DNA from 2 places in the Ornithinimicrobium kibberense genome. Region 1 is predicted to be linked to the other one. Evidence: predicted binding sites of a transcription regulator. Region 1 holds the regulator's gene; the other holds the start of a gene.
The links. Region 1 encodes LexA, which represses DNA repair genes until DNA is damaged. Its sites were predicted from a motif close to TCGAACANNTGTTCGA; they were not measured.
Positions count from the first base shown of each region.

Region 2: recA (recombinase RecA) is a predicted target of LexA. The motif match lies at 9,440-9,455, and genes of this name have one in related genera.

Region 1 covers NZ_VFXM01000016.1:65,005-79,644, forward strand. The annotation lists gene FJR00_RS13695 (VOC family protein) at 1-379, shown strand, start outside; gene FJR00_RS13700 (CPBP family intramembrane glutamic endopeptidase) at 405-1,217, shown strand; gene FJR00_RS13705 (cation-translocating P-type ATPase) at 1,264-4,125, shown strand; gene FJR00_RS13710 (hypothetical protein) at 4,173-4,508, shown strand; gene FJR00_RS13715 (RecQ family ATP-dependent DNA helicase) at 4,521-6,734, opposite strand; gene FJR00_RS13720 (HAD family hydrolase) at 6,794-7,507, shown strand; gene FJR00_RS13725 (glycoside hydrolase family 65 protein) at 7,609-10,161, shown strand; gene FJR00_RS13730 (hypothetical protein) at 10,245-10,820, shown strand; gene FJR00_RS13735 (LysM peptidoglycan-binding domain-containing protein) at 10,881-11,273, opposite strand; gene lexA (transcriptional repressor LexA) at 11,511-12,275, shown strand; gene FJR00_RS13745 (PRC-barrel domain-containing protein) at 12,380-12,715, opposite strand; gene FJR00_RS13750 (PRC-barrel domain-containing protein) at 12,821-13,360, opposite strand; gene FJR00_RS13755 (Sir2 family NAD-dependent protein deacetylase) at 13,408-14,403, opposite strand; partial or broken gene FJR00_RS15835 (universal stress protein) at 14,528-14,640, opposite strand, start outside.
Region 2 covers NZ_VFXM01000005.1:29,118-43,757, reverse strand. The annotation lists gene FJR00_RS05205 (ABC transporter transmembrane domain-containing protein) at 1-496, shown strand, start outside; gene FJR00_RS05200 (ABC transporter ATP-binding protein) at 493-2,433, shown strand; gene FJR00_RS05195 (carboxyl transferase domain-containing protein) at 2,493-4,337, opposite strand; gene FJR00_RS05190 (AEC family transporter) at 4,410-5,336, shown strand; gene FJR00_RS05185 (DUF3046 domain-containing protein) at 5,346-5,570, shown strand; gene FJR00_RS05180 (hypothetical protein) at 5,578-6,048, opposite strand; gene FJR00_RS05175 (aspartate-semialdehyde dehydrogenase) at 6,080-7,189, opposite strand; gene FJR00_RS05170 (aspartate kinase) at 7,195-8,466, opposite strand; gene FJR00_RS05165 (YwiC-like family protein) at 8,580-9,383, opposite strand; gene recA (recombinase RecA) at 9,697-10,743, shown strand; gene FJR00_RS05155 (regulatory protein RecX) at 10,743-11,411, shown strand; gene FJR00_RS05150 (DUF5709 domain-containing protein) at 11,440-11,988, opposite strand; gene FJR00_RS05145 (YoaK family protein) at 12,118-12,864, shown strand; gene miaB (tRNA (N6-isopentenyl adenosine(37)-C2)-methylthiotransferase MiaB) at 12,924-14,456, shown strand; gene FJR00_RS05135 (P-loop NTPase family protein) at 14,461-14,640, shown strand, end outside.

The DNA of each region.
Region 1 (14,640 bases):
CGTCGACCGCCCCCGGTTCGTCCAGGTGGGCATCGACGCCGTGGACATCCCGGCCGTCCGTAGGTTCTGGGCGGCCGCGCTCGGCTATGTCGAGGACCCCCGGCCGCACGTCACCGACCTGGTGGACCCGCGCGGGCTCGGCATACCGTTCTTCCTCCAGCCGATGGAGGCCGACGACACCGCCCGTCGGGCCCAGCGCAACCGGATCCATGTGGACGTCTTCGTCCCGGACGACCGGGCGCGGACCCGGATCGAGGCGGCCCTGCGGGCCGGCGGCCGGGTGGTCCGCGACGCCGACGCGCCGTTCGGGACCACCATCGCCGACCCGGAGGGCAACGAGGTCGACATCGCCGTCGAGGTCGGCCGCGAGGAGGGATGACCGGACCGGCACTACGGTGGTCGCCGTGCCCGCGCCGACCACCTCCCCCGCCCCGCTGCTCGGCCTGCTGCCGGCCGCCGGGGTCTCCTTCTCGGCGTTCCTGCTCTTCGCGCTCATGGTGGGCTGGCCGGGGCACGTCGTGCTCGCGCTCAGCCTCGCAGCGGCATACCTGATCCACCGTCCCCTGTTCCGGGACCTGCTGCTCATCGGGATCGGCATCACCATCGTGTCGACGACCTCGGTCGAGGCCGACATCAGCTGGCCGATGTTCTTCCGCCTGGGCGTCGTCCTGGGGGCCGCCGTGCTGGTGCCCGTGCTCGTCGACCGGCTGGTCTACCGGCGCGAGCCGGCCATCCGGTTCCCGTGGTTCACCGGTCGGCGGTGGACAGGGCTGCAGTGGGCCTACGTGGTCGCGGTGCCCGTGCTGGGCTGGCTGATCCTGCCGTCCTACTTCATCAACTCCGGGGCGTACCAGAACTGGCCGCCGATCCAGACGCCCAGCGAGTTCGGCCGGTTCTTCGTCGGGGTCAACGCGGTCGGCCTGTGGGACGAGCTGTTCTTCATCTGCATCTGCTTCGCCCTGCTGAGCCGGCACTTCCCGCTGTGGCAGGCCAACGTGCTGCAGGCGGTGATCTTCGTGTCGTTCCTGTGGGAGCTGGGCTACCGCTCGTGGGGGCCGCTGCTGACGATCCCGTTCGCGCTGCTGCAGGGGTGGATCTTCACGCGGACCAAGTCGCTGACGTACGTGGTGATCATCCACCTGCTCTTCGACGCCGTGGTCTTCCTCGCGATCGTGCACGCCCACGATCGCAGCGTCTTCCCGTTCTTCGTCTACTGACGCAGCCCGCCGCCACCCGCACCGTCCCACCTGAGACGATGGGGGCGTGGCCATCGGGAGCCCGACCGAACGCACGCTGCCCCCTCACCTCGCCGGGGCCGAGGAGCTGACGCAGCGCCTCGAGGTCGATCCGGCCGTCGGGCTGGGCAGCGCCGAGGCGCAGGCACGCCTGGCCGAGCACGGCCCCAACGAGCTGAGGCCCAAGGACCCGGTGCCGCTGTGGCGACGCATGCTCGCGCAGTTCCAGGACCCCCTCGTCTACCTCCTGCTCGTCGCGATCGCCGTCTCCGTCACCGCCTGGGTGATCGAGGGCGCCGAAGGGGCTCCGGTCGACGCGATCGTCATCGGCGCGATCCTCACCCTCAACGCCGTCCTCGGCTTCGTCCAGGAGGCCAAGGCCGAGAACGCCGTCGCCGCGCTGGCCACGATGACGGCCGCCAGCTCCTCGGTGCTCCGCGACGGCCGGCCGACCGAGCTGCCGTCCGCCGAGCTCGTTCCTGGCGACATCCTCCTGCTCAGCGAGGGCGACGCCGTGGGCGCGGACGCCCGCCTCCTGGTGGCCACCGGCCTGAAGGTGCAGGAGGCCGCGCTCACCGGCGAGTCCTCCGCCACCGTCAAGTCCGCCACGGCCCTCTCCGGCGAGGTCGCCCTGGCCGACCGCGTCAACATGGTGCACAAGGGCACCGCCGTGGTCGAGGGCGTGGGCCGCGCGGTCGTCACGACGACCGGCATGCGGACCGAGATGGGCGACATCGCCGCGCTCCTGGACCGTACCGAGCAGCAGCCCTCCCCCCTGCAGGTCGAGATCGCCAGGGTCTCGCGCACCCTGGGCGCCCTGGTCATCGGCATCGCGGTCGTGGTCATGGCCACCCTGGCGTTCGTCCAGGGCGCCGACTCCGCACAGGAGTGGGTCACCATCCTCCTGCTCGGGGTCTCCCTCGCCGTCGCCGCGGTGCCCGAGGGCCTGCCCGCGATCCTGTCCGTCGTGCTCGCGATCGGGGTCCGGGCCATGGCCCGGCGCAACGCGGTCATGAAGCACCTGCACTCGGTCGAGACCCTCGGCTCGGCGTCGGTCATCTGTTCCGACAAGACCGGGACGCTTACCCGCAACGAGATGACCCTGCGCACGATCGTCACCGCCTCCGGCCGGGTCGAGCTCTCCGGCACGGGGTATGCCCCGGTCGGCCAGGCCGTGCTCGTCCCCGACGGCGACGACGGCGGCGACGACGACGACGGCGACGACGAGGCTCTCCTCGTCGAGGCGCGGCTCGTGCTCATCGGCGGGTCCATCGCCAACAACGCCACCGTCACCGAGCAGGACGGGCAGTGGGTCGTCCACGGCGACCCGACCGAGGCCGCCTTCCTCGTCGCCAGCTCCAAGCTCGGGGAGGTGCCCGAGCGGATCGGGCACTACGAGCGTCGGGCCGAGGCACCCTTCACCTCCGAACGCAAGATGATGTCGGTCCTGGCCCACCACGACGACCGCGCGGAGAGCCGGATCTACACCAAGGGCGCGGCGGACGTCCTCCTCGGGCGCTGCGTCGCCCAGCGCCACGGGGACGAGATCGTCCCCCTCGACGACGTGGCCCGCGCGAGGATCACGCAGGCCGTCGAGGAGCTCTCCGCCGAGGGCTACCGGACGCTGGGCGTGGCCTACCGCGTCGCCGACGAGGGGGAGGCGGCCAGCCCCGACCAGGACGTCGAGCACCACCTCGTCCTCGCCGGCCTGGTCGGCATCATCGACCCGCCGCGGGAGGAGGCCAGGGCCGCCGTCGCCGCGGCCCGTCGCGCGGGGGTGCGCACCATCATGATCACCGGCGACCACCCGGCGACCGCCCAGCGGATCGCCACCGACCTCGGCATCATCACCGAGGGCGGACGGGCCGCCGCCGGCGTGGAGCTGGAGCGGCTGGACGACGAGGCCCTCGTCGACCTCGTCCGTGAGGTCAGCGTGTACGCCCGCGTCGCCCCCCACCACAAGCTGCGCATCGTGGACGCCCTCCAGCGCGACGGGCACGTCGTGGCGATGACCGGCGACGGCGTCAACGACGCGCCGGCGCTCAAGAGCGCCGACATCGGGATCGCCATGGGCATCACCGGCACCGAGGTGACCAAGGAAGCCAGCCGGATGATCCTCGGCGACGACAACTTCGCCACCATCGTCGCGGCGATCCACCGCGGCCGGATCATCTTCGACAACATCGGCAAGTTCCTGCGCTACATGATGTCCTCGAACCTGGGCGAGGTCGTCACCGTCTTCTTCGGCATCGTCCTGGCCGGCGTCCTCGGCCTGCGCGACACCGCCGCCCCGGACGCCCTCGTCGTCCCGCTGCTGGCCACCCAGATCCTGTGGATCAACATGGTCACCGACTCGGTGCCGGCGCTGGCGATGGGCGTCGACCCCGAGATCGACGACGTCATGGCCCGCCCGCCGCGTCGCCCCGACCGGCCCATCCTCGACCGTCCGATGTGGGCGCGGATCGTCTTCACCGGGACCCTCATGGGGGCGGTCACCCTGCTGACGATGGACCTCTTCCTGCCCGGCGGGCTGATCGAGGGCTCGGAGTCCTTCGACATGGCGCGGACGGCCGGGTTCACCACCCTGGTCCTCGCGCAGCTGCTCAACGCGCTCAGCTCCCGCTCGGCGGCCCAGAGCTCGTTCCACCGGATGTTCCGCAACCCCTGGCTGTGGGCGGCGATCGGGCTGGTCGTCGCGCTGCAGGTCCTCGTCGTGCACGTGCCGGTCATGCAGCAGGCCTTCACCACCGTCCCCCTGACCGGCACGCAGTGGCTCGTCTGCCTCGCGATGGCCTCGGTCGTGCTGTGGGCCCAGGAGGTCGTCAAGCTCGCCCAGCGGGTGTGGGCCGGGCGTGGTCCCGCGCCCCTGGACGACGCCGTGGGCGGCTGACCAGCACGGACCCCCGGCGGGACGGCCTCCGGGTCTACGCTTCGGCCATGGCGACGACGCCGGCCGGGCGAGTACCGCGGTCCACCTCGGAGGGGACCATCACGACCTCCGGGCTGGTCTGGGGCCTCCTGCTGGGGCTCCCGGCCGGGTTCGCCCTCCAGCTGGTGCTCGGGATCGCGCTGGGTCCGCTGGTCGAGCGCTGGGCGATGGTGGCCTACCTGGACTTCCTCTCCCCGGTGCCGGCGGGCGCCATCGCGGTGGTCGTGGTGCTGGTGCCGCGGCTGCGGGAGACGGGCTCGGGCTTCCTGCTGGGCCTGACGCTCGGCATGGTGGCCGAGGCGCTCCTGCTCTGGTGGTGGATCAGCAGCACCTTCGGCTCCTGACCGGCGGCAGGGTCAGCCCTCGACGGCCAGCACGAGCGGCAGGACGGCGTCGGCCCCGGCGAGCCGCAGCTCGCGCGCCGCGACGGTGAGGGTCCACCGCGAGTCCACGACGTCGTCGACGAGCAGCACCGGCCCGCGGGTCGAGGCGAGCGCCTCCTGCAGCTGCGGCCCCACGCCGAGCCGGCCCCAGACGTTGGCCAGCCGGAAGGCGCTGTTGCCGCCCGGCTCGCCGACCGGGCCGCCGTGGACCAGGTCGAGGCTGCCCAGCAGCGGCAGCCGGCCGATCGAGCTGATCTGCTCGGCCAGCGAGCCCACCACCGCCGGACGGCGCCGCGAGGGCATGGCCACGACGCCGACGGGACGCTCCACCCAGTCCCACCCCGACAGCACCTGGACCACCGCACGGACGACGTCCTGCGGCACCGGTTGTCCGGCGACCAGGGCCGGACCGAGCTCCGGGTCGTCGGGCACGTCCGGGTCGGGCCGGGACTCCCCCGCCGCCAGCACGGCCCGCAGGCGTTGCCCCCACCCGAGGTCGGAGAGCCGGGCCAGGGCCCGTCCGACGCCGGCCTGCTCCTCCGGGCGGATCTTGCCCTTGACGTCCACGCCGAGGCGGGGCATCCCGGTCGGCCACTGCCCGCGCGGCTCGACGGGCACGCCCACGGCACCGAGCCGGTCCTTGGCCGACCCGACCGACTCCTCGGGGATCTCGGTGGGAAACCACGTCCCGGCGCACCGGTCGCACCGCCCGCAGGGCTCGGCGGTGCTGTCGTCGAGGCACTCCTGGAGGAAGGCCATCCGGCACCCGTCGGTGGCCTGGTAGGCCAGCATCAGCTCGGCCTCGCGCACCCTCGCCTCCGCCACCCGGGTGTAGCGCTCCTTGTCGTAGACCCACGGCTGCCCGGTGGCCGTCCACCCGCCCTGGACCTTGGCGACCGCCCCCTCGACGTCGAGCACCTTCAGCAGCAGCTCCAGCCGGGTGCGCCGCACGTCGACCACGGTCTCCAGCGCCGGCGTGGACATGGGCCGGCCCGCCTCTGCGAGCGCCGTCAGGACGGCGTCGGCCTGGTCCTGGCGGGGCATCGAGACGGTGGCGAAGTAGTTCCAGATGTCGCGGTCCTCCGAGCCCGGCAGCAGGAGCACGTCGGCCCGCTCGGTGGCACGGCCGGCACGGCCGACCTGCTGGTAGTAGGCCACCGGCGAGCTGGGCGCCCCCAGGTGCACGACGAAGCCCAGGTCGGGCTTGTCGAAGCCCATCCCCAGGGCGCTCGTGGCGACGAGGGCCTTGACCTGGTTGTCCCGCAGGGCCCCCTCGAGCCGTTCGCGGTCCTCGGTGTCGGTCCGGCCGGTGTAGGCGGCCACCTCGTGCCCGGCGCCGCGCAGGGCCTCGGTCACGTCCTCGGCCGCCGAGACGGTCAGGCAGTAGATGATCCCGCTGCCGGGCAGGGTCTCCAGGTGGGCCAGCAGCCAGCCGAGCCGCTGCTCGGGGGACAGCCGGGGCAGCACCCCCAGCCGCAGGGACGCCCTGGCCAGGGGCCCGCGGATGGTGCGCACCTGCGAGCCACCGACGCCCAGCTGCTCGACGACGTCCTCGACGACGCGCTCGTTGGCCGTCGCCGTCGTCGCCAGCACGGGCGTGCCCTCCGGCAGGGCGTCCAGCAGGGTCCTGATCCGGCGGTAGTCGGGGCGGAAGTCGTGGCCCCAGTCGGAGATGCAGTGGGCCTCGTCGACGACAAGCAGCCCGCAGCGCCGGGCCAGGTCGGGCAGCTGCTCGTCGCGGAAGCGCGGGTTGTTGAGCCGCTCGGGGCTGACGAGCAGGACGTCGACGCGGTCCTCGGCCAGCGCCTGCCGGACCTCGTCCCACTCGGTGGCGTTGGCGGAGTTCATCGTCACGGCCCGCACACCGGCCCGGGCGGCCGCGGCGATCTGGTCGCGCATCAGCGCCAGCAGCGGCGAGACGATGACCGTCGGCCCGGCACCCTGAGCGCGCCGCAGGGCGGTGGCCACGAAGTAGACGGCCGACTTGCCCCAGCCGGTGCGCTGGACGACCAGCACCCGCGCCCGGTCGTCCACCAGCTCCGTCACGGCCTCGAGCTGCCCGTCGCGGAACTGCGCGTCGTCCCGGCCGACGAGCCGCCGCAGCGCCGCCTGCGCCTGCTCGGGCAGCGGCGCGCCGGGGTCGACCTGGTGCTGGGGGCGGTCCACGTCTGCCTGGCTGGTCGTCATCCCCCGACGGTAGCCGCCGCGACCGACAGCCCCCGCCGCCCGTCCCCTACGCTGGCCGGATGGACTGGAACGACGTCGACGCCGCGCTCCTCGACCTCGACGGGGTCATCACCCCGACCGCCGAGGTGCACATGCGCGCGTGGGAGGTGATGTTCACCCGTTTCCTCGACAGCCTCCCGGAGGAGCACGAGCCCTACACCGACGCCGACTACTTCGCCCACGTCGACGGCCGGCCCCGCTACGAGGGCGTGGCCACGTTCCTGGACTCCCGCGGGATCGAGCTGCCCCAGGGCGACCCCTCCGACGGTCCGGACGAGCAGACCGTCTGCGGGCTGGGCAACCGCAAGAACGACCTGTTCAACGAGGTGCTCCGCGAGGAGGGCATCGAGGCCTACCCCGGCTCGGTCCGCCTGCTCGACGAGCTGCCCCGGCGCGGGGTCGCGATGGCCGTGGTCTCCTCGTCCAAGAACGCCGTCGAGGTGCTGCGCACCGCCGGCCTGGCCGACCGGTTCGAGGTCGTCGTCGACGGGGTCGTCGCCGCCGAGCACGGCCTGGCGGGCAAGCCGGAGCCGGACACCTTCCTGTATGCCGCGGAGCGGCTCGGCAAGGACCCCGCCCGGTGCGTGGTCGTCGAGGACGCGGTGTCCGGGGTGGCCGCCGGCGCCGCCGGCGGGTTCGCCCGGGTCGTCGGCGTGGACCGCGGCGTGGGCGCCGACACCCTGCGCGAGCACGGGGCCGACGAGGTCGTCACCGACCTGGCCGAGCTGCTCTGACCCGGCGCGCGACCGCATACCCCTCCCCCAGCCCGACCCCTGGAGCCCCCGTGCAGACCGACTCCGCAAACTGGCACCGCCCGCCCGACCCCGTCGACCCGATGGACCGCACGCGCTTCCCGGTGGACCCGTGGCGGCTGGTGGAGAGCGAGTACGACGCCGCCGACCTGGGCGTGACCGAGACCCTGTTCGCCGTCTCGAACGGCTACCTGGGGCTGCGCGGCAACGTCGAGGAGGGCCGGGACACCCACCTGCACGGCACCTTCGTCAACGGCTTCCACGAGACCTGGCCCATCGAGCACGCCGAGGAGGCCTACGGGCTGGCCCGCGTCGGGCAGACGATCGTCAACGTGCCCGACCCCAAGACCATCAAGCTCTACGTCGACGACGAGCCGCTGCTGCTGACCACCGCCGACCTGGAGCACTACGAGCGCACCCTCGACCTGCGCGAGGGGCTGCTGCGCCGGGACGTGGTGTGGCGCACCAGCTCCGGCAAGCGGGTGCGGATCACCAGCACCCGGATGGCCAGCGTCGAGGAGCGGCACCTGGCCGTGCTGACCTTCGAGGTGGAGATGCTCGACGGGGACGCCTCCCTCGTCATCTCCAGCCAGCTGCTCAACCGCCAGGACGGCTCGGACGAGTACCACGTGCGCTCGGCCGCGATGGGCGAGGGGGTAGACCCGCGGCGCGCCGACACCTTCGAGCACCGGGTCCTCGAGCCGCGGCTGCACGAGGTGCGCGACGGCCGGCTCCTGCTGGGCTACCGCACCCACAACTCCCGGATGACCATCGCCACCATGGTCGAGCACCGGATCGAGACCGAGGACCCGCTGCGGCGGGACGTCGTCGTCGAGGAGGACCTGGCCAAGGAGGTCTTCCGGATCGAGGCCACGCCCGGGCGGTCGGTGCGCCTGGAGAAGCTGGTCGCCGTGCACACCTCCCGGGGGGTGCCGGCCCGCGAGCTGGCCGACCGGTGCACCCGGACGCTCGACCGGGCCGCCGAGCGGGGCGTTCCGGCGCTGCACGAGGAGCACGCCCGGACCTGGGAGCGGTTCTGGGCCGAGTCCGACGTCGAGGTGGACGGGCTCCCGGACGTGCAGCAGGCGGTGCGCTGGAACCTGTTCCAGCTCGGGCAGGCCGCGATGCGGGCCGGCAGCCACGGCATCGCGGCCAAGGGGCTGACCGGGTCCGGCTACGGGGGGCACTACTTCTGGGACACCGAGTGCTACGTGCTGCCCTTCCTCACCTACACCCACCCGCAGGCGGCCCGCAACGCCCTGCGCTTCCGGCACGGCATGCTCGACGACGCGCGTCGCCGGGCGGCCGAGATGGCCCAGTACGGCGCCCTGTTCCCCTGGCGCACGATCAACGGGCACGAGGCCTCGGCCTACTTCGCCGCCGGGACCGCGCAGTACCACATCAACGCCGACATCTCCTACGCCCTGATGAAGTACGCCCGCGCCACCGGCGACCGGCAGTTCCTCTGCTCCCAGGGCGTGGACCTGCTCGTGGAGACCGCCCGGCTGTGGGCCGACCTGGGCTTCTGGCAGGTGAACGGGGACAAGTCGTTCCACCTGCACGCGGTGACGGGGCCGGACGAGTACAACACCGTCGTCAACGACAACTTCTTCACCAACGCGATGGCCCGGCACAACCTGTGCGCGGCCGTCGAGGTCGTCCGCGAGCTCGAGCGCACCGACCTGCCCCAGCTGCGGCGCGCCGCGGCCCGCCTGGGCCTGCAGCGCAGCGAGGTGGCCGAGTGGGAGCGCATCTCCGAGCACATGCACATCCCCTTCGACGAGGACTACGGCATCCATCCCCAGGACAGCCAGTTCCTCGAGCGCGAGGTGTGGGACCTGGAGGGCACGCCCGCGGAGAACGCGCCGCTCCTGCTCCACTACCACCCGCTGGTCATCTACCGGTTCCAGGTGCTCAAGCAGGCCGACGTCGTGCTGGCGCTCTACCTGCTGGGCGACCAGTTCAGCCTCGGCGACAAACGCGCCGACTTCGACTACTACGACCCGATCACCACCGGCGACTCCTCGCTCTCGGCCGTGGTCCAGTCCATCATCGCGGCCGAGGTGGGCTACCACGAGCTGGCGCTGCGCTACTTCTACGACGCGCTCTTCGTCGACCTGGCCGACCGGCACCGCAACGCCGCGGACGGGGTGCACGTCGCCTCCACGGGCGGCGTCTGGAGCACCCTGGTCGGCGGCTTCGCCGGGATGCGCGACCACGGCGGCCGGCTGACGTTCGACCCCCGCTTCCCGGCGGGCTGGGCGGGGATGACCTTCCGGATGCGGTGGCACGGGTCTCGCCTGCGCCTGCGCCTCACGCAGGAGGCGCTGGCGCTCGTGGTCGAGGTCGGTGAGCCCGTCGAGGTCGAGGTCCGGGGCGAGCCGGTGGAGGTCGGTACCCGGCCGGTCACGGTCCCGCTCGAGGGTCAGGGCCCCCGGATGGTGGGCGGGCCGCTGCCGCACCGGGGAGGGGAGTCGCCCAGCCGTCGGAAGCCCGACCCCGACGCCGGCCACGAGCCCGGCCCGACGGCCGACCGGGGCGTCGAGCACGCTCCTGGGGTGGTCCCGCACAGCTGGTCCCACGAGCTGGACGACCCCACCGGGCCCGTCCCCGTGCGCCGGCCCGACGTGCGCTGAGGCCCTCGGTCCGGCACCACCGGAACCACGACGACGTGTCGTCCTGATTGGGACGGCCGCCCGGGGTGTGGTCCGATAGAGGCATGAGCGATCCGACATCGATGCCGTTCCAGGACGACGACCGCCCGCGGGACGAGGAGTCGCTCTACGAGGACGCGCGGCCCCAGGCCGCCGGTGGCGACCCCCTCGCGCACGACCCCACGACCGGCACGGACGCCGAGCCCGAGCCCTCGGACGACCTGCTGCCCCCCGAGGAGACGCGCACCGACCTGCTCGCGGCCCGGGTCGAGGGACCGGACGACCACGAGGGCATGACCGCGCTGTGGCGCGAGACGATGGACCTGGAGCACTGGTGGTTCATCGCCGTCGGCGAGGAGGGTCAGGAGTCGCCCGCCGCCGCGCAGATCGACGGCCAGATGATGCTGCTCACCTTCACCAACGCCGAGCGGGCCCGTCACTTCGCGGTGCAGAACGGCATGATCGGGGCCGACGACGACCTGCGGGCGATCGCCCTGCCCCCGCAGGAGGTCGTCCAGTCCGACGACGCCTACCGCCAGGCGGGCATCGCAGGTCTGATGTTCGACCCCCACATCACCGGCTACTTCATGCCCTCGGACCAGCTGTCCGTCGTGTGGAACGCGATCTGGTCGGGTCGCTGACCGCGCCGTAGACCTGACCGTGCCCTGGACCTGACCGCGCCGTAGACGACGCGGGCCGGCTCAGCGCCCCGGGATCACCAGCACCTGGCCGGCGGCCACGCTCGTGGTGCTCAGCTTGTTGGCCCGCTGGATGTCCACGACCGCCTGGCTCAGCGGCACGTCCGGCAGGTGCTCGGCCGCGATCTGGCTCAGCGTCGTCCCCGGCTCGACGGTCACCGCCGAGCTCGCCCCGGCCGGGCCGATCGCGTTGAACAGCGAGGCGAAGGCCAGGACCAGCACGAGGACGGCCGTCGCGGTCAGGGTCAGCCGGCCGCGTCGGGTGAGCCGGACCGGGGCGGGGACGGGACGTCGTTCGTCGGCGGCGACCAGGCGCAGGTGTCCACCCGGGCGGCTGACGGCCCACGGTGCGACCGCCCCGGACACGGGGTGGAGGTCGGCGGTGGCAGTGCTCATGGTGGTCCTCCTCGGGATCATCCTGCGACATGCGTTCGATAGCACGTCTGTCCTATTGATAGCACGCACGTACGACTTTGTCGACACGCCGGTCGAACACATGTTTGCCACTGGGTGGGTTGGTCCGTACGCTGTGTGCATGTCAGGTACTCAAACACCGACCACTGACAGACCCTCTGACCTGGCCTGACGGCTGGGGGCCTGGCAGCCAGAGGACGACGGGGACGGAGACAGCCCATGGCCACGATCCACGAGATGCCCGACCGGGACGGCGGGGCGCAGCTGACCAACCGGCAGCGACGTGTCCTCGACGTCATCCGGGACTCCGTCGACGCCCGGGGCTATCCCCCGAGCCTGCGCGAGATCGGCGAGGCGGTCGGCCTGACCTCGCCCAGCTCGGTCGCCCACCAGCTCAAGATGCTGGAGCGCAAGGGCTTCCTGCGGCGCGACCCGCACCGGCCACGGGCCATCGAGGTCGTGGTGCCCGGGAGCGAGGGCGGCTACCGCCGGAGCGCCCAGGAGGACCCGGCCGACGTCCCCGGGCTCGCGGCCCGTCCCGACGACGGGACCGCCGTGGCCCACGGGTCAGGGGCCTACGACGAGACCGGGATCGGCGACTCCCGCCCCGAGGCCTCCTACGTCCCGGTCGTCGGCCGGATCGCGGCCGGCGGACCGATCCTGGCCGAGGAGGCCGTCGAGGACGTCTTCCCCCTCCCCCGGCAGATCGTGGGCGAGGGCGAGCTCTTCCTGCTCAAGGTGGTCGGGGACTCCATGGTCGACGCCGCGATCTGCGACGGCGACTGGGTGGTCGTGCGCCGGCAGCCGACGGCGGTCAACGGCGACATCGTGGCGGCCATGCTCGACAACGAGGCGACGGTCAAGACCTTCAAGCGGGGCAAGGACAAGGTCTGGCTCATGCCCCACAACCCGGCCTACGAGCCGATCGACGGCGACCACGCCGTCGTCCTGGGCAAGGTCACCGCGGTGCTTCGCCGCGTCTGACCCTCGGCGGGACAGCAGTCACCGTGCCGCTGCCACTGCACGGGTCCCTCCGCTCCCACGGCGCCGCCCTGCTCGACCGGGGCGGCGTCGTGCTGTCCGGCCCCTCAGTCGGCGGAGCCCTCCCCCTGCTCCACGGCGTAGTAGTCGTAGAGGTCGTGCTCGTCGTTCTCGCTGAGGTGCCCCTTGGTGTCCACCTCCGGGGCGTCCTTGATCATCGCGCTGGAGTAGGGCACCCGTACCTGTCCGTCCACGAGCTCGGCGGTGGCCAGCGGGACGAAGATCTTGCGGCCGCCGAACCAGCCGGTGCGCACGGTCACCCAGGCCGCCTCCCCCGTGGCGTTGTCGACGTAGACCTGCCCCAAGGCCCCCACCTTCTCGCCGTCCTGGTCCACCACCTCGGCGTCGTACAGCGCCTCCAGCTCCTCCTGGGAGATGGTCACGTCGGCCTCCTTCGGCTCGCTCCGCCCGCCGGCAGGGGTGCTCGGCGGGTGCACAGCACCATACCCACGCCGTGCCCGGGCGCTCGCGAACCCACCGGAGCGGGCTCAGCTCCGGGGCCCGCTCCCCTCGTGGCGGCGCAGCCGACCGGGCCTGCCCGGGCCGGTCGTCGGCCCGCCGACCGGTCCCTCCGGCCGGTCCTGGGCGGAGGGGTAGGCGACGTTCTCCGAGGCCCCGGTCACCGCCTCCTCGGGACGCAGCTCGGCGCGGCGGGCCAGGGAGTCGTCGGCCCCGGCGTCGGTGCGGGCCGGCTCCTGGGGACGCACCAGCCCGTAGTGGCGGAAGAGGCGGTGCTGTGCGTCCTCGTCGAGGTGCGTTCCGGCCTCGACGGTCGGGGCGTCCTCGACCTCCTGCCGGGTGTGCGCGACCCGGATCGTCCCCTCCTGGACCTCGGCCCCGACGAGCGGGACGAGGCTCTCGCCGGCCTCGGACGCCCCGGTGCGCACGCTCACCCACGCCGGAGCGCCGGTCTCGTCGTCGAGGTAGACCTGCCCGACCTGGCCGAGACGGTCGCCGTCGGTGGTCCTCACCTCGGCGTCGTAGAGGGCGCTGATCCGCTCCTGGTCCACGTTGCTGTCCATGTCCATCTCGTGCCTCCTCGTCCCGGCCGGCAGGGTGCGGCTACCTCCCGATGTCACCAGGGATCGGGGGCGCCCGCATCCCGAGGCTGGTCCTGCAGAGCCATCAGGTCGTCCACGAGCCGCGGGAGGACGTCCTGCAGCAGGCTGTCCACCTGGACCGTGGTCTCGGCCCAGCCGCGGGTGGCGCCACGGGTGACGACCGCCACGGGGATCCCGTCGCGGGCCGCGCGGCGGACGAACCGGTAGCCGCTCATCACCCGCAGCGACGACCCGAGCACGAGCAGGGTGCCGGCCCCGTCGACCATCTCGTAGGCGGTGTCCACGAGGGCCCGGTCGACCGACCCGCCGAAGAAGACGACGTCGGGCTTGAGGGCGTCGCCGTCGCAGACGAGGCACCGGGGCGCGCGGAACCGGGCGACCAGCTCCTCCGGGACGACGATGTCCCCGTCGGGCCGCACCTCCGCCCCGTCCTGGACCAGCGCGCCGAAGCCGGGGTTGGCCTCGACCAGCCAGTCGTGCACCTGGTCCCGCTGGTAGGGCTCGCCGCAGTCCAGGCACTGCACGCGCGCCAGGCTGCCGTGCAGCTCCAGCACCGACCGGGCGCCCGCCTCCTGGTGCAGCCCGTCGACGTTCTGGGTGATGACCCCGGTGACCACCCCGAGCTGCTCGAGCGCCGCGACCGCCCGGTGGGCCACGTTGGGCCGGGCCGCGGCGAACCGTTCCCAGCCGCTGAACGCCCGGGCCCAGTAGCGGCGGCGGGCCTGGGAGGACCCGGCGAACTCCGCGTGCTGCATCGGCTGCACGCGGCGCTGACCGTCCGGCCCCCGGTAGTCGGGGATCCCCGAGGCGGTCGACATCCCGGCCCCGGTGAGGACCACGACCTCCCCGTCGGCCACGAGGTCGCGCAGCAGGGCGTAGCGCTCCTCGTCGACGGGGGTCCGGGGCGGCACGGTCAGGGCGGTGTCGACCGGGCCCGGGACCAGCGGCGGGCGTCCGTCCGCCGCGGGCAGCGGCTCCCCCAGCGCGCGCACCCAGGACCGGTTCTCCACCCCGCCATCATCCCTGACGCCGGAGGGGTATGCCGTGCCGCCCGCCCGGGGACGCCCCCCTCCCGCCCCGGGGACGCGTCGACGGCGGGCCCGGTGGGGCCCGCCGTCGTGGTAGTGGATGTGTCTAGACGATCATCACCGGTGCCGTGGCCTCCTCGGCCACCGCCGCCGCCGTCGGTCCTCGCGGGAGGACGATGATCTCGGCGCCGGCGTCGTGGACCAGGACGGCCGCGACCG
Region 2 (14,640 bases), on a different contig from region 1:
GACCCTGCAGGAGGCGGTCGACCCGCACGCCCGGCTGGACCACGCGGCCGCCGAGGCCGCACTGCGGGCGGCGGCCGCCGAGGACGTCTACGACGTGCTGCCGGGCGGGTGGCAGGGCCGGCTCGACGAGCGCGGCCGCGGCCTGTCCGGCGGGCAGCGGCAACGGCTGGTCCTGGCCCGGGCCCTCGCCGCCGACGCCCCGGTGCTCGTGCTCGTGGAGCCGACCTCCGCGGTGGACGCCCACACGGAGGCCCTCGTCGCCGGACGCCTGCCGGACCACCGACGCGGCCGGACCACCGTGGTCGTCACCGCCTCGCCGCTGCTGCTGCACCACGCCGACGAGGTGGCCCTCCTCGACCACGGCCGGGTGGTGGCCACCGGCACCCACGAGGAGCTCGTCGCCGGGCACGAGGGCTACCGGCGCACCGTGCTGCGTGGCGACCCTGCAGACGTCCCGGCCACCGTTCCCGCGGCGACCCCGCAGGAGGCGCCGTGAGCACCACCCCCGCCCCGTCGGACCGGGCCGCCACCTGGGCGGACCGGCGTGAGGACGGTCCGGCGGTGCCGCAGGCCCTGCAGCCGCCGCCCCCGGGATCGGCCGGCCTGCGGGAGCGCCACCGGGCGCTGTGGCAGCGGCACGACCTGCGACGCCGGCGGGCCGAGGAGCACCTGGTCACGGCCCTGTCGCCGGAGCGGGGCCTGCCGGTGGCGCCGACGCCGACCGTGCTGCGCTACCTGGCCGGCCTGCTGCGCGCGCGGGCGCCCCTCTTCCTGCTCGTCGTGCTCGCCAACGGCCTGGCCGCGGCCGCGGCCCTCGCCGTGCCGCTGCTGCTCGGGCGGCTCGTCGACGCGGTCGTGGACGCCGGGGGCGCCCCGTCCTCCTCGACCGTCGGCACCTTCGTCGCGGTCGTCACCGGGGTGCTCGTGGCCCAGGCCGTGCTGACCCACCTGGCCAAGTGGCTGGCCTCCGTGCTCGGCCAGGACGTGCTGGCCCAGGCCCGTGAGCACGTCGTGCGCGCCGTCCTGCGGCTGCCGCTGGGCACGGTCGAGTCGACCGGCACCGGCGACCTCGTCACCCGGGTCACCCGGGACGTCGCGTCCATGAGCCGGGCGGTGCGCTGGGCCCTGCCCGAGTTCGTCATCGGCGTGGTCACCCTGGGGCTGACCGTCGTGGCGATGGTGGTCAACTCCTGGCTGCTGGCCCTGCCCACCCTGGTCACCGCCACCCTGTCCCTGGAGCAGGTGCGCCGCTACCTGCGCCGGGCGCCCGCGGCATACCTGCTCGAGGGCGCCACCTACAGCCGGATCGGCAGCACCCTGACCGAGACCGTCGAGGGGGCCCGGACCGTCGAGGCCCTCGGGCTGCAGGAGGAACGTCGCCGGGCGGCACGGGACGACGTGGAGGTCAGCGCCGAGGCCGAGCGCTACGGGCTGGTCCTGCGCAACGTGCTCTTCGTCGTCATGGACCTGGCCTTCTCCCTGCCCCGGGTCGTCACCCTGGGGATCGGGGCCCTGCTCTACACCCGGGGGGTGGTCACCCTCGGGCAGATCACCGCGGCGATGCTCTACATCGAGACCTTCTACGGGCCCTTCGACCGGCTCGTCGGGGTCGTCGACGAGCTGCAGGTGGGGATCGCCTCCACGACGCGGCTGCTGGGGATCGCCGAGGTCCCGCCCGACCGCACCCCGGGGACGGAGCGCCCCGACGGGGAGGAGCTCACCGGCCGCGACCTGCGCTACGCCTACCGCGAGGGCGAGGACGTCCTGCACGGCGTCGACCTGGCGCTGCGGCCCGGCGAGCGGCTGGCGGTCGTCGGCCCCTCCGGGTCGGGCAAGTCCACCCTGGGCCGGCTGCTCGCGGGCATCCACGCCCCGCGGACCGGCTCGGTCACCGTCGGCGGCGTGGACCTGGTCGCCCTGCCCCTGGAGGAGCTGCGCCGCCGGGTGGCCCTGGTCACCCAGGAGCACCACGTCTTCCGCGGCACGGTGCGCGACAACGTCGCCCTCGCGCGGGAGGACGCCGACGACGAGGAGGTATGGCGTGCGCTGGCCACCGTGGACGCCGCCGCCTGGGTCCGGGCCCTGCCGGCCGGGCTGGGGACGGTGCTGGGGTCCGGGCACCACGTGCTGACCCCCGGCCAGGCGCAGCAGGTCGCCCTGGCCCGGCTTCTCCTGGCCGACCCCCACACGCTCATCCTCGACGAGGCGACCAGCCTCATCGACCCGCGCACCGCCCGCCACCTCGAGGGCTCGATGCACGCGCTGCTCACCGGCCGCACGGTCGTGGCGATCGCCCACCGGCTCCACACCGCGCACGACGCCGACCGGATCGCGGTCGTCCAGGACGGGCGCATCGTCGAGCTGGGCAGCCACGACGAGCTCGTCGCCGCCGAGGGGGAGTACGCCGCCCTCTGGCGCGCCTGGACCAGCTGAACCGGCCCCGGCGCGGCGGCCCCGTGGGAGGAGGCGGCGGGTGACGAGGACGGCCGGGGTCAGTCGCCCGAGGACAGCTTGCCCAGGGTGCGCGGCCGGAGCCGGTCGTCGGCCTTCTGCCGTAGCCGGCGCGGGCTCAGCCCGTGCTGCTCGTTGTAGCCCTCCACGACCGCCGCGCGCAGCGCCAGGGCCGTGGCGCGCGGGTGGTCGCCGTCCTCGAGGACGGTGTCGACCAGGCCCTGGGCGCGCAGGTCGTCGGCCGAGGCCTTCATCGTCTCCAGCGTCATCGCCACCTGCTCGACCGAGGGGTTGGCCACGTTGTAGAGGATCGTGGCGGTCGAGCGCGGCTCGGAGACGAAGCCGAGCGCGCTGTCGAACATCACCGTGTGCCGGCCGAACGGGGTCGTGGCCAGCCCGCCGCCGCTGCCCATCGCCCCGGTGATGACCGCGACGGTCGGGTAGGGGTGCGAGGCGGCCCGCTTGATGCACTGGGCGATGGCCCGCGACTGGCCGCGCCGTTCGGCCGCCATCGTCGGCAGCGCACCCAGCGTGTCGGTGAGGAAGACGACCGGCAGCTCCCACCGCTCGGCCGCGTCCATCATCCGCACGGCGTACTCGTAGTCCTCCGGGCCCGGGTTGGGCGGGCGCTTGCCCACGTAGTCCCCGCTGATCCGGTAGGACGGCTGGTCGCCGACCACCATGAAGGAGTGGTCCCCGATCGTGGCCAGCGCGGCCACGACGTGCGGGTAGATCGTGTCCTCGTCGAAGCGCACGTGGTTGTAGAACGGCACCGCCGAGTCGAAGACCGTGCGCAGCAGGAACTCGGTGTCCAGCCGGCCGGCCCCGGCGGCGATCTCGTTGTAGCGGGCGAGCAGGGTCTCCCCGGCCGTCGCGCGGCCCCGGTCGCGGCGGTCCCGGGGCAGGTGGACCCGACGCTCGACGACCTGACGGTCCCACAGCGCGGCCGAGAAGCCCTCCGGCCCCACGGCGATCTCCCGGCCGGTGCCCTCGGTGCCCCGGTCGTCGGCCCGGCGCCGGTCGCGGATGCGGGAGGTGGAGCGGCCCGCCGCGAACAGCCGGGTGAGCAGCTCGACCAGCTCGTCGACGTCCTTGACGAGGACGTCGACGTTGCGGTCCAGGTAGTTGGCCTCGGCGCTCTGCAGGCCCCGGGGGACCTCCTTGCCCTCGAAGGTCTCGATGACCCGCCGCCCGGCGAACCCGTAGTCGGTGCCCTCCAGGGCGACGATGAGGTCCGCGGCGGGGACGGCGCTGGCCGACATGCCGCCCCACACCTGGCCCGCCAGCACGCTGATATAGGGCCGGTTGGTCGTGTGCTGGAACTTGTTGGCCGCCGCGGCCATCCGCTGCATCTGGATCAGGCCCAGCACGTTCTCGTGCTGGCGCACCCCGGAGGAGGCCCCCATGCTCACCAGCGGCAGCTTCTCGCGCTCGGCCAGCTCGGCGGCCTGCACGAACTTCTCGCCCGCGACCTCGCCGAGGGACCCGGCGAAGAAGGCCCAGTCGACGACGTAGACGACGGCCCGCTGGTCCCCGAAGTGCCCGATGCCGAACTTCGCCGACTCGGTGGACCCGCTGCGGGCCTCGGCGCTGGTCAGCTTGTCGGTGTAGCGCTCGATCGTGTCCCCGACCCGGCGCTGGAGCCCGATGAGGTCGTCGACGACCCGCAGGTGCCCGTAGCGCTCCTGCAGCCCCACGGCCCCGATGAAGGCGCGGACGGCCTCCGTCGGGTTCAGGCCCGGGCGCCGCTCGAAGAGCGAGGCCAGGGTGCGGGCGGGGCGGGGGCGCAGGTCGAGCAGGTCGGGCGTGACGCCACCGTCGCCGGTGACGTAGTCGTCGTGGAGGTCGTGGTCCTCGCCGTGGTCGGGGCGGCCCGGATCGCGCATTCCACGCAGGTTAGCAGCGGGCGGAGGACCCTACTGACAGGTAACGGGTCGGCCCCGGCGATAATGCCCGGCATGGCGGCCGTCCTCCAGGGCTTCTGGCTGATCGCGGCGGTCGTCGCGGTCGGCTGGCTGCTCGCGCACACGCGTCTCTTCGGCCGCACCGAGCAGCAGGTGCTCGCCCGGCTCACCTTCTGGGTCGGCTCGCCAGCGCTGCTCTTCCTCGTCGTCGCCGACGCCGACGTGGGCGTCATCTTCTCCGGCTTCCTCGTCGCGACGGTGGCGGGCGTGGTGGTGACGGCGGCGGCATACCTCCTCCTGGCCCGGGTGGTGCTGCGCCGCAGCCTGACCCACGCCCTCATGGGCGGGATGAGCGTGAGCTACGTCAACTCCAACAACCTGGGGCTGCCGATCGCGATCTACGTGCTGGGCGACCCGTCCTGGTCGGCGCCGATCATCCTCATGCAGCTGCTCGTCCTGCAGCCGGCCTGGCTGGCGGCGCTGGACGCCAGCCAGTCCGGCCGGGTGTCGGTGGGGCGGCTGCTGCGCTCCCCGGTCACCAATCCGCTGACGATCGGCAGCCTGCTCGGCCTCGCGGTGGCGCTGTCGGGGGTGAGCCTGCCGCCCGTCGTCCGCGGGCCGGCCGAGCTGGTCGGCGGCCTGGCGATCCCGGGGATGCTGCTGGCGTTCGGCATCTCGCTGCGCCTGTCCCCGGTGCCGCGCGGGCGGGGCAACCTCGCCGAGCTGGGTGCCGTCGTCCTGCTCAAGCTCGGGCTCATGCCCGCCGTCGCCGGACTGGTCGCCGGCCCCCTCATGGGCCTGCCCGGCCCCGAGGTGCTGGCCGTGGTGGTCATGTCCACGCTGCCGACGGCGCAGAACGTCTTCGTGCTGGCGGTGGCCTACGGGCGGGGTGAGGACATCGCGCGGGACAGCGTCTTCGCCACCACCGTGCTGGCGGCGCCGGCGATGGTGCTGGTCGTGGCGCTGCTCGGCGGTGGGTAGGCTGACGGGGTGCGGTTGAGCGAGTTCTGGGCCCTGATGGAGCAGGAGTTCGGGCAGGGGTATGCCGCGCTCGTCGCCCAGGACCAGGCCCTGGGGTCGCTGGGCAGCCGCACGGTCGAGCAGGCGCTGGCCGACGGCGAACCCGTCCGGCAGGTGTGGCGGGCCGTGGTCCGCGACCTCGACGTGCCGCCCGAGCACCACCACCTGCCCGACCGCCGGCGGAGCCGTTCCTAGGTCGGGCTCAGTCCTGCCGCGGTGCGTCCGCGGCCGCGTCCCCCACGGGCGGGTCGCCGGCCAGCCCCCCGGAGACCGCCTGCCTGATCCGCCCGATCATCTCCTGCTCCTCGGGCGCGACGCCGTCGGAGGCCTGCGCGACCCGGTCAGCCGCGGCCAGGACCACGTCCCGGTAGCCCTCCGCCTGGGCGGGCGCCTTGGCCCTCAGCACGTCGACGGCCCGGGACAGCTCGTCGAGGACGGTCCGCTCGACCTCCTCGGGCGAGCCGGTGACCGGCGTGGGGAAGCCGCCCTCGCGGAGCAGCTCCTGCACGCCGGGCGGGGCCTCCTGGAACGCCCTGGACCCGGCCATCGACTCCTTGAACATCGCCAGGAAGCCGGGGTCGGAGCGGGAGACCAGGGCGATGGCACCGTAGGCGGAGCGCTTGACCAGCGCCTGCTCGTCCTCGGTCAGGGCGGTGCTGGGGGTGTCGGTCATGCTCCCACTGTGGCCGCCCGCAGCACCGTTGTCATCCGCTGGCCGGCCCGCCCAGGTCGTGCTCCAGCAGCAGCTCGGCGATCTGGACGGCGTTGAGGGCCGCCCCCTTGCGCAGGTTGTCGTTGGCCACGAACATCACCAGGCCCCGCCCGTCCGGCACGGACCGGTCGACACGGATGCGGCCGACGAACGAGGGGTCCTGCCCGGCGGCCCGCAGGGGCGTCGGCACGTCGGCCAGCTCGACCCCGGGGGCCCGGCCGAGCAGCTCGGTGGCCCGCTCGGGCGTGACGGGGCGGCCGAACTCGGCGTGGACGGCCAGGCTGTGCCCGGTGAAGACCGGCACCCGCACGCAGGTGCCGGACACCGCCAGCCCGGGGACGCCGAGGATCTTGCGGGACTCGTTGCGCAGCTTGACCTCCTCGGAGGTCTCCCCGTCCTCGACGAGGTCCCCTGCCATGGCCAGGACGTTGAACGCGATCGGGGCCACGTAGGCGGTCGGCTCCGGCAGCGTCACCGCCGACCCGTCGTGGGTCAGCGACTCGACCGGCTCCTCGCCGGCCAGGGCCGCGCGGACCTGGTCGGCCAGCTCCCGGACGCCGGCCAGCCCGGACCCGGAGACGGCCTGGTAGGTGGCCACCCGCAGCCGCTCGAGACCGGCCTCGGCGTGCAGCGGGCGCAGCACCGGCATCGCGGCCATCGTCGTGCAGTTGGGGTTGGCCACGATCCGCGACCCGCCCTGGCCCAGCGCGAGCTCGACGTCCTGCGGGTTGACCTCGCTGACGACCAGCGGCACCGCCTCGTCCATCCGCCAGGCGGAGGAGTTGTCGACCACGACCGCACCGGCGGCGGCGAAGCGGGGGGCGTGCTCCTTCGAGGCGGACCCGCCGGCCGAGAACAGGGCCACGTCGATGCCGGTCAGGTCGGCGGTGGCCACGTCCTCGACGACGATCCGGCGCGCCTCGGCATACCCCTCGAGGCCGTTGGCCGACCCGTCCCAGGGCAGCTCGGTGCCGGCGGAGCGGGCGGAGGCGAGGTAGCGCACGGAAGCGACGGGGAAGTCGCGCTCGGACAGCAGCCGCCGCATCACCGCGCCGACCTGTCCGGTCGCCCCCACCAGGGCCACGTGCAGGTGGCGTGCCACGGCGCTCACCGACCCGTCCCGCCGTAGACCACGGCCTCGTCCTCGGCGTCCAGCCCGAAGGCCGTGTGCACCGCCCGGACGGCGTCCTCGAGGTCGGACTGGTCGCAGATCACCGAGATCCGGATCTCGGAGGTGCTGATCATCTCGATGTTCACCCCGGCGTCCGCCAGGGCCGCGAACAGCTGGGCGGCGACCTGCGGGTTGGACCGCATCCCGGCCCCCACGAGCGAGAGCTTGCCCACGTGGGAGGTGTAGAGCACGTCGCCGAAGCCCATCTCGTCCTGCAGCGCCCGCACCGCGGCCACGGTCGTCGGCCCGTCGGTCTCGGGGATGGTGAAGGAGATGTCGGAGGTCGCCGCGTCGGACGTCGAGACGTTCTGCACGATCATGTCGATCGAGACGCCCGCGCGGGAGGCCGCGCCGACCACGGCGGCCGCCGCCCCGGGGCGGTCGGGAATCCCGACCGCGGTGACCTTGCCGAGCGACCGGTCGTGGGCGATGCCGGCGATGATCGGTTCTTCCATGGTGTCCTCCGTGAGGGGTCGGCCGACGAGGATCCAGGTGCCCTCCTGGTCGGAGAAGCTGCTGCGGACGTGGAGCGGGACGGAGAAGCGGCGGGCGTACTCCACCGCCCGCAGGTGCAGGATCTTGGCGCCGTGGGCGGCCATCTCAAGGGTCTCCTCGATGGTCAGCCGGGTGACCCGTCGCGCGGTGGGCACGATCCGCGGGTCGGCGGTGTAGAGCCCGTCGACGTCGGTGTAGATCTCGCACACGTCGGCGTCGAGCGCGGCGGCGAGGGCGACCGCGGTCGTGTCCGACCCGCCGCGGCCCAGGGTGGTGATGTCGTCGTCGGTGGAGATGCCCTGGAAACCGGCGACGATGGCGACGCCACCCTCCTCCAGGGTGGCCCGGACGCGGTCCGGCCGGACGTCGAGCAGCCGGGCGCGGCCGTGCGAGGTGTCGGTGCGCATCCCCGCCATGGCGCCGGTGAAGCTGCGGGCCGGCACCCCCAGGTCCTGGATGGCCATCGCCAGCAGGGCCATGGAGATGCGCTCGCCGGCGGACAGCAGCATGTCCAGCTCCCGCTCGGGCGGCGGGCCGTCGGCGATCTGGGCTGCCAGGTCGAGCAGCTCGTCGGTGGTGTCGCCCATCGCCGAGACGACGACGGCGACCCGGTCGCCGCAGCGGTGGGCGGCGACCACGCGGCGGGCGACGCGGCGCATCGCCTCGGCGTCGGCGACGGAGGATCCGCCGAACTTCATCACGAGCAGGGCCATGGTGCTTCCTGGGCAGGGGGCAGGGGGAGCACGGGGTGACGTCGGCGTCGGGGGTCCCGGACTGGCAGCCAGTGTAGGGGAGAGGCCCGTCGTTCGTTGACGCCGCGGAAGGGTCAGGCGAGCGTGGCCAGCGCCAGCACGACCACGACGAGGGTGGCCACGATCTCGCCGACGCCCAGCCGGGCAGGGGTCCAGCCCAGCCGCGGCACGAGGGCGGCGCGGGCGGCGAGGACCAGCGCGAGGACGGCGAACGGCACGCGGGCCGGCTCCGGCAGCAGGGCGAGCGCGAGGACGGCCAGCACCAGGTGGTAGCCGACCGACACCAGGAGGAAGCCGGTGTTGCCGCGCTCCCGGATCGCGCTCTTGACGTAGAAGACGGTGCCGGCGAAGTAGGCCGCCAGCACGGCGGTGAGCGTCCAGGCCGCAGCCCACCGGTCGCCCGGGCCCAGGTCGTAGGCGACGACGGTCATGAGGCTGGACCCGGCCGCGGTGGCCAGCCCGGCCAGGAGGGCGCGCTCGTGCCGGGTGGCGGAGGCGACCATCCCGACGCCGAGGGGGACGGCGAACAGCGGGGCCCAGCGCACCAGGGTCGGCTCCAGCAGGAGCAGGAGCAGGCCGAGCACCGTCGCGGTCGCCACGTAGGCCCGCACCGGGGGCAGGTAGCGCGGGCGGCGACGGGACTTCAGCCACAGGGTGGTGGCGAAGAACGCGAAGTAGCCGGCGAACCAGAAGGCCGTCAGCAGCAGGTGCGGCCAGCGTGGTCCGGTCGCCAGCGTGCCGACGAGCAGGGGGGCGGCGAGCATCGCCCAGGCGCCGTGCTGGTTGGGCACCCAGCCGGGCGGGCGACGGCGTCGCGTCCGCCGGGCGGCCGCGGGCCTGGTCCGGCGGACGGCGGGGGCGGTCGGCGGCGCGTTCATACGACACAGTGTAGTGAGGCGACGTGGCCCGGACACGCGCAGGAGGTTCGCCCGGTTCGTACAGACTTTCGACTACGCTCGTCCCCATGGTCCTCCCGACGGAGGCGGTCGCCCACAGGGTATGGCGTGGGCGTGCGGGTCTGTCGGTGGCGGCACCTAGCGTCTGACAGGACACGGGACGAGACCCCCGCGAGGGGGCGGCGGCCGGAGGTCGGTCGAAGGCAGGCGCGCCCACCACGAGCAACGAAGGAGCACGGACATGGCCCAGGCCACGACGAGGACGGCATCGCCGGCAGCCGCCGGCAACGACAGGATGCGGGCTCTCGACGCCGTCATGGCGCAGATCGAGAAGCAGCACGGCAAGGGCTCGGTCATGCGCCTGGGCGACGAGGACCGCCCGCCCATCCGGGTCATCCCCACGGGGTCGATCGCGCTCGACGTCGCGCTCGGCGTGGGTGGTCTGCCGCGCGGTCGCGTGGTGGAGATCTACGGCCCGGAGTCCAGCGGCAAGACCACCGTCGCGCTGCACGCGGTGGCCAACGCCCAGAAGGCCGGCGGGATCGCGGCCTTCATCGACGCGGAGCACGCGCTCGACCCGGAGTACGCCAAGAACCTCGGCGTGGACACCGACGCCCTCCTCGTGAGCCAGCCGGACACCGGCGAGCAGGCCCTGGAGATCGCCGACATGCTGATCCGCTCGGGCGCCATCGACATCATCGTCATCGACTCGGTGGCCGCGCTCGTGCCGCGGGCCGAGATCGAGGGCGAGATGGGGGACAGCCACGTGGGCCTGCAGGCCCGGCTGATGTCGCAGGCGCTGCGCAAGATCACCGGGGCGATCAGCACGACCGGCACCACCGCGATCTTCATCAACCAGCTGCGCGAGAAGATCGGCGTGATGTTCGGCTCGCCCGAGACCACGACCGGTGGCAAGGCGCTGAAGTTCTACGCCTCGGTCCGCATCGACGTGCGCCGCATCGAGACCCTCAAGGACGGCACGGACGCGGTCGGCAACCGCACCCGGGCCAAGATCGTCAAGAACAAGGTGTCCCCGCCGTTCAAGCAGGCCGAGTTCGACATCCTCTACGGGCGGGGCATCTCCCGGGAGGGAGGCCTCATCGACGTGGGCGTCGAGCACGGCTTCGTGCGCAAGTCCGGCGCCTGGTACACCTACGAGGGCGACCAGATGGGCCAGGGCAAGGAGAACGCCCGGCAGTTCCTCAAGGACAACCCGGACCTGGCCGACGAGATCGACCGCAAGATCAAGGCCAAGCTCGGCATCGGGGTGCCCAAGCAGACCGCCGAGGACCTGCCGGACGGGGTGGACCCGGTGACCGGTGAGGTCCCGGTCGACTTCTGATGCCGGCCGACGCGGACCGGCTGTCCGCGGCCCGGAGGGCGTTGAGCGAGGCGGAGTCCCTGGCCGGCGCCTCCGGGCTGAGCCCGCGGCCCTCGTCCGCCGACGGCGCCGGCCCGGGCGAGGTGGCCGGGCCACGGTCCCCGGCGTCGTCCGCCGACGGCGGCCGGGGGGCGGGCGGGTCCGACCCGGACCCCCACGCCGTGGCCCGCCGCATCGTGCTGCGCCAGCTGGCGATGGGACCTCGCACCCGCCGCCAGCTGGAGGACAAGCTACGCGACCGCGGGTGCGAGTCCGACGTGGCCCGGCGGGTGCTCGACCGGATGACCGAGGTGGGGCTGGTCGACGACGAGTCCTACGCCGAGATGTACGTCCGGTCCAAGCAGGAGACGAAGGGCCTGGCGGCCGGTGCCCTGCGGCACGAGCTGCGGCAGAAGGGCGTGCCGGACGAGGTGGTCGACGCCGCCCTCGAGGAGGTCGACCCCGAGCGCGAGAAGGAGCAGGCCAGGGAGCTGGTGGCCCGGCGGCTGCGGACGATGCGTGGGCTGGACCGGGAGGTGCAGACCCGTCGGCTCGCGGGCTTCCTGGCGCGCAAGGGCTACGGGCCCGGGGTGGCCTATCAGGTGGTGCGGGAGGCACTCGACGAGCTGCCGGAGAACCGCCGGGACTGACGTCCCGGGCGACCGGGGGAGGGGACTGCTACTCCTCCTCGTCGCCCGAGGGGTTCCCGGGCGTCCACTCCTCCTCGGTGAGGTCCTCGTCCTCGCCGTCGGTGTAGTGCATCGCCGACTCCTCCGGGGAGTCCCAGCTCGTGGCCCGTCCCTCGCGCGCGACCAGGCGGGCCTCACGGTCGGGGAAGAGTCCCTCGTCGGGGGCGACCAGACGTCCGATCCGGCCCCCCTCGCCGCCGTAGTAGTCACGCCCGGCCGGCACGGCGTCCTCGTCCTCGCCGCCGAGCATGTCCTCCTCGGGGCGGTCCAGGCCGGACTCGTTGTCGGGGGCGCCGTAGGCCGACCACGGGTCGGCCTCCTCCTGGCGGATGCGCTGGTCGATGGTCTCGTCGCCGCGCTGCTCGTCGGCCGTCACGCCGTAGGCGACCGACCCGTGCAGGCGGTCCGGGGCCGTGTAGCCGCGGTCGAGGGGGTCCCCGTCCCCGTCGAGCGTGTCTCCGGCGGACAGCTGATCCTCGTCGTCGACGCTCCAGACGCCCAGCTCGTCGCCGATGCTCTCGCGATCGTTGTGGATCATCGCCGCTCCTTCGCTGACGGGTGCTCCTCGGACCTTCATCCTACGACCCTGCGACGGGTCGTCGTGGGAGGCTCCCCTACAGTCGGGACGCGGAGGTCCCCGCGGGCGGGACCGCACGAGGAGTCGCAGATGGCGTGGCGGGTGTGGCAGCTGGCCGGGCCTGCGCGCTCCCCCCGGGTCAACCGCCACCTGGCCTACCACCTGGCCTGGACGGCCGGCGTGCTCAACTCGGTCGGGTTCGTCGCGGTGGGCTTCTACACCTCGCACATGACCGGCATCACCGCCAGCGTGGCCGACCACCTCGTCCTGGGCGGGTGGGCGGTCGTGGCGATCGGCCTGCTCGCCCTGACCACCTTCGTCCTGGGGGCGATGACCTCGGCCCTGCAGTTCCACTGGGCCCGCCGCCGCGAGCGCTGGCACGACCGGCGCTTCGCGCTCGTGCTGCTCACCGAGGCCGTGCTGGTGCTGCTCATCGGGGCGCTGACCGACCTGGGGCCCGGGACGGAGCGGCCCTGGCCTCTCGTGGCCGCACTGGGCTACGTCATGGGCCTGCAGAACGCCCTCATCACCAAGGTGTCCGACGCCACGATCCGCACGACGCACGTCACCGGGATGGTCACCGACATCGGCATCGAGCTGGGCAAGGGGGTCTACCGAAACCGGCTCGAGGGGTCCTCCCCGGTCCGCGCCGACCTGGACCGGCTGCGGATGCACGCCACGCTCGTGGGCCTGTTCTTCCTCGGTGGGGTCATGGGGGCGCTGGGCTACCTGGCGGCCGGGGTCGTGGTGCTCCTCGTCCCGGCCGCGCTGCTGCTGACGATCGCCGTCCCGCCCCTGCTGTCCGCCCCCGCCACGCCGGCACCCGTCCGTCGCTGACCCGCGTGACCGGCGGAGGGTCCGTGGCGACCGGCACCGCGGTTACCCTGGAGAACGGTATGGAGACCCTCAAGACCTACGACGTGCGCACCCACGGGTGCCAGATGAACGTGCACGACTCCGAGCGCCTCGCCGGGCTGCTCGAGACGGCGGGCTACGTCGACCTGGCCAGCCTGCCCTCCGGGCAGCGGCCGGACGTGGCCGACGTCGTCGTGTTCAACACCTGCGCGGTCCGCGAGAACGCCGCCAACAAGCTCTACGGCAACCTGGGGCAGCTGCGCCCCGCCAAGCAGGCCAACCCGGACATGCAGATCGCCGTCGGCGGGTGCCTGGCGCAGAAGGACCGCTCGAGCATCGTCGAGCGCGCCCCCTGGGTCGACGTGGTCTTCGGCACGCACAACGTCGGCTCGCTGCCCGCGCTGCTGGACCGGGCCCGGCACAACAAGGCCGCAGAGGTCGAGATCCTCGAGGCCCTCGACGTCTTCCCCTCGACCCTGCCGACCCGGCGCGACTCCGCATACTCCGCGTGGGTGTCCATCTCGGTGGGCTGCAACAACACCTGCACCTTCTGCATCGTCCCGGCCCTGCGCGGCAAGGAGAAGGACCGCCGCCCCGGCGAGATCCTCGCCGAGGTCGAGGCGCTCGTGGCCCAGGGCGTGGTCGAGATCACCCTGCTGGGGCAGAACGTCAACACCTACGGCGTCGAGTTCGGCGACCGGCTGGCGTTCGGCAAGCTGCTGCGTGCCTGCGGCGAGGTCGAGGGGCTGGAGCGGGTCCGTTTCACCAGCCCGCACCCGGCCGCCTTCACCGACGACGTCGTCACCGCGATGGCGCAGACGCCCAACGTCATGCCCAGCCTGCACATGCCCCTGCAGTCCGGCTCGGACCGGGTGCTCAGGGCGATGCGCCGCTCCTACCGCAGCGAGAAGTTCCTCGGCATCCTCGACCGGGTCCGCGAGCAGATCCCCGACGCGGCGATCACCACCGACCTCATCGTCGGCTTCCCCGGCGAGACCGAGGAGGACTTCCAGGCCACCCTCGACGTGGTCCGCGCCTCCCGGTTCTCCAGCGCGTTCACCTTCCAGTACTCCGTCCGCCCCGGCACCCCGGCCGCGACGATGGCCGACCAGGTGCCCAAGGAGGTCGTCCAGGAGCGCTTCGACCGGCTGATCGCCGTCCAGGAGGAGGTTTCCTGGGCCGGGAACCGCGAGCTCGAGGGCCGGCAGGTCGAGGTCCTCGTCGCGCCGGGGGAGGGTCGCAAGGACGCCGAGACCGAGCGCATGTCCGGGCGGGCCCGGGACAACCGCCTGGTCCACTTCGCGGTGCCCCAGGGGGCCGAGCGGCCCCGCCCGGGGGACGCCGTGACCGTCGAGGTCACCTACGGCGCCCCGCATCACCTGCTCGCCGACTCCGGCGTGCGCGGCGGGACGTATGCGGTGCGCCGCACCCGCGGCGGCGACGCCTGGGCGGCGCTGCAGGAGGGAGGCACCCCCGGGGCGACGAGGAAGCCGGCGGTGAGCCTCGGCATACCGACCGTCGGTGCCCCCGCCCCGCAGCCGGCCGCCGTGCCCGCGTGCGGGGTCCTGGACTGAGCGGATGCCCCGCGCGTCCGTCGAGGACCTGGCCGCCGCCCGTCGGGTCCTCGTCTACGGCGTGACCGGGGCGGGCAAGTCCACCGCCGCCCTCGCCCTGGGCGAGCGGCTGGGCCTGCCGGTGCACCTGGCCGACGACGAGATCGGCTGGCTCCCGGGCTGGCAGATGCGGACGGTGGAGGAG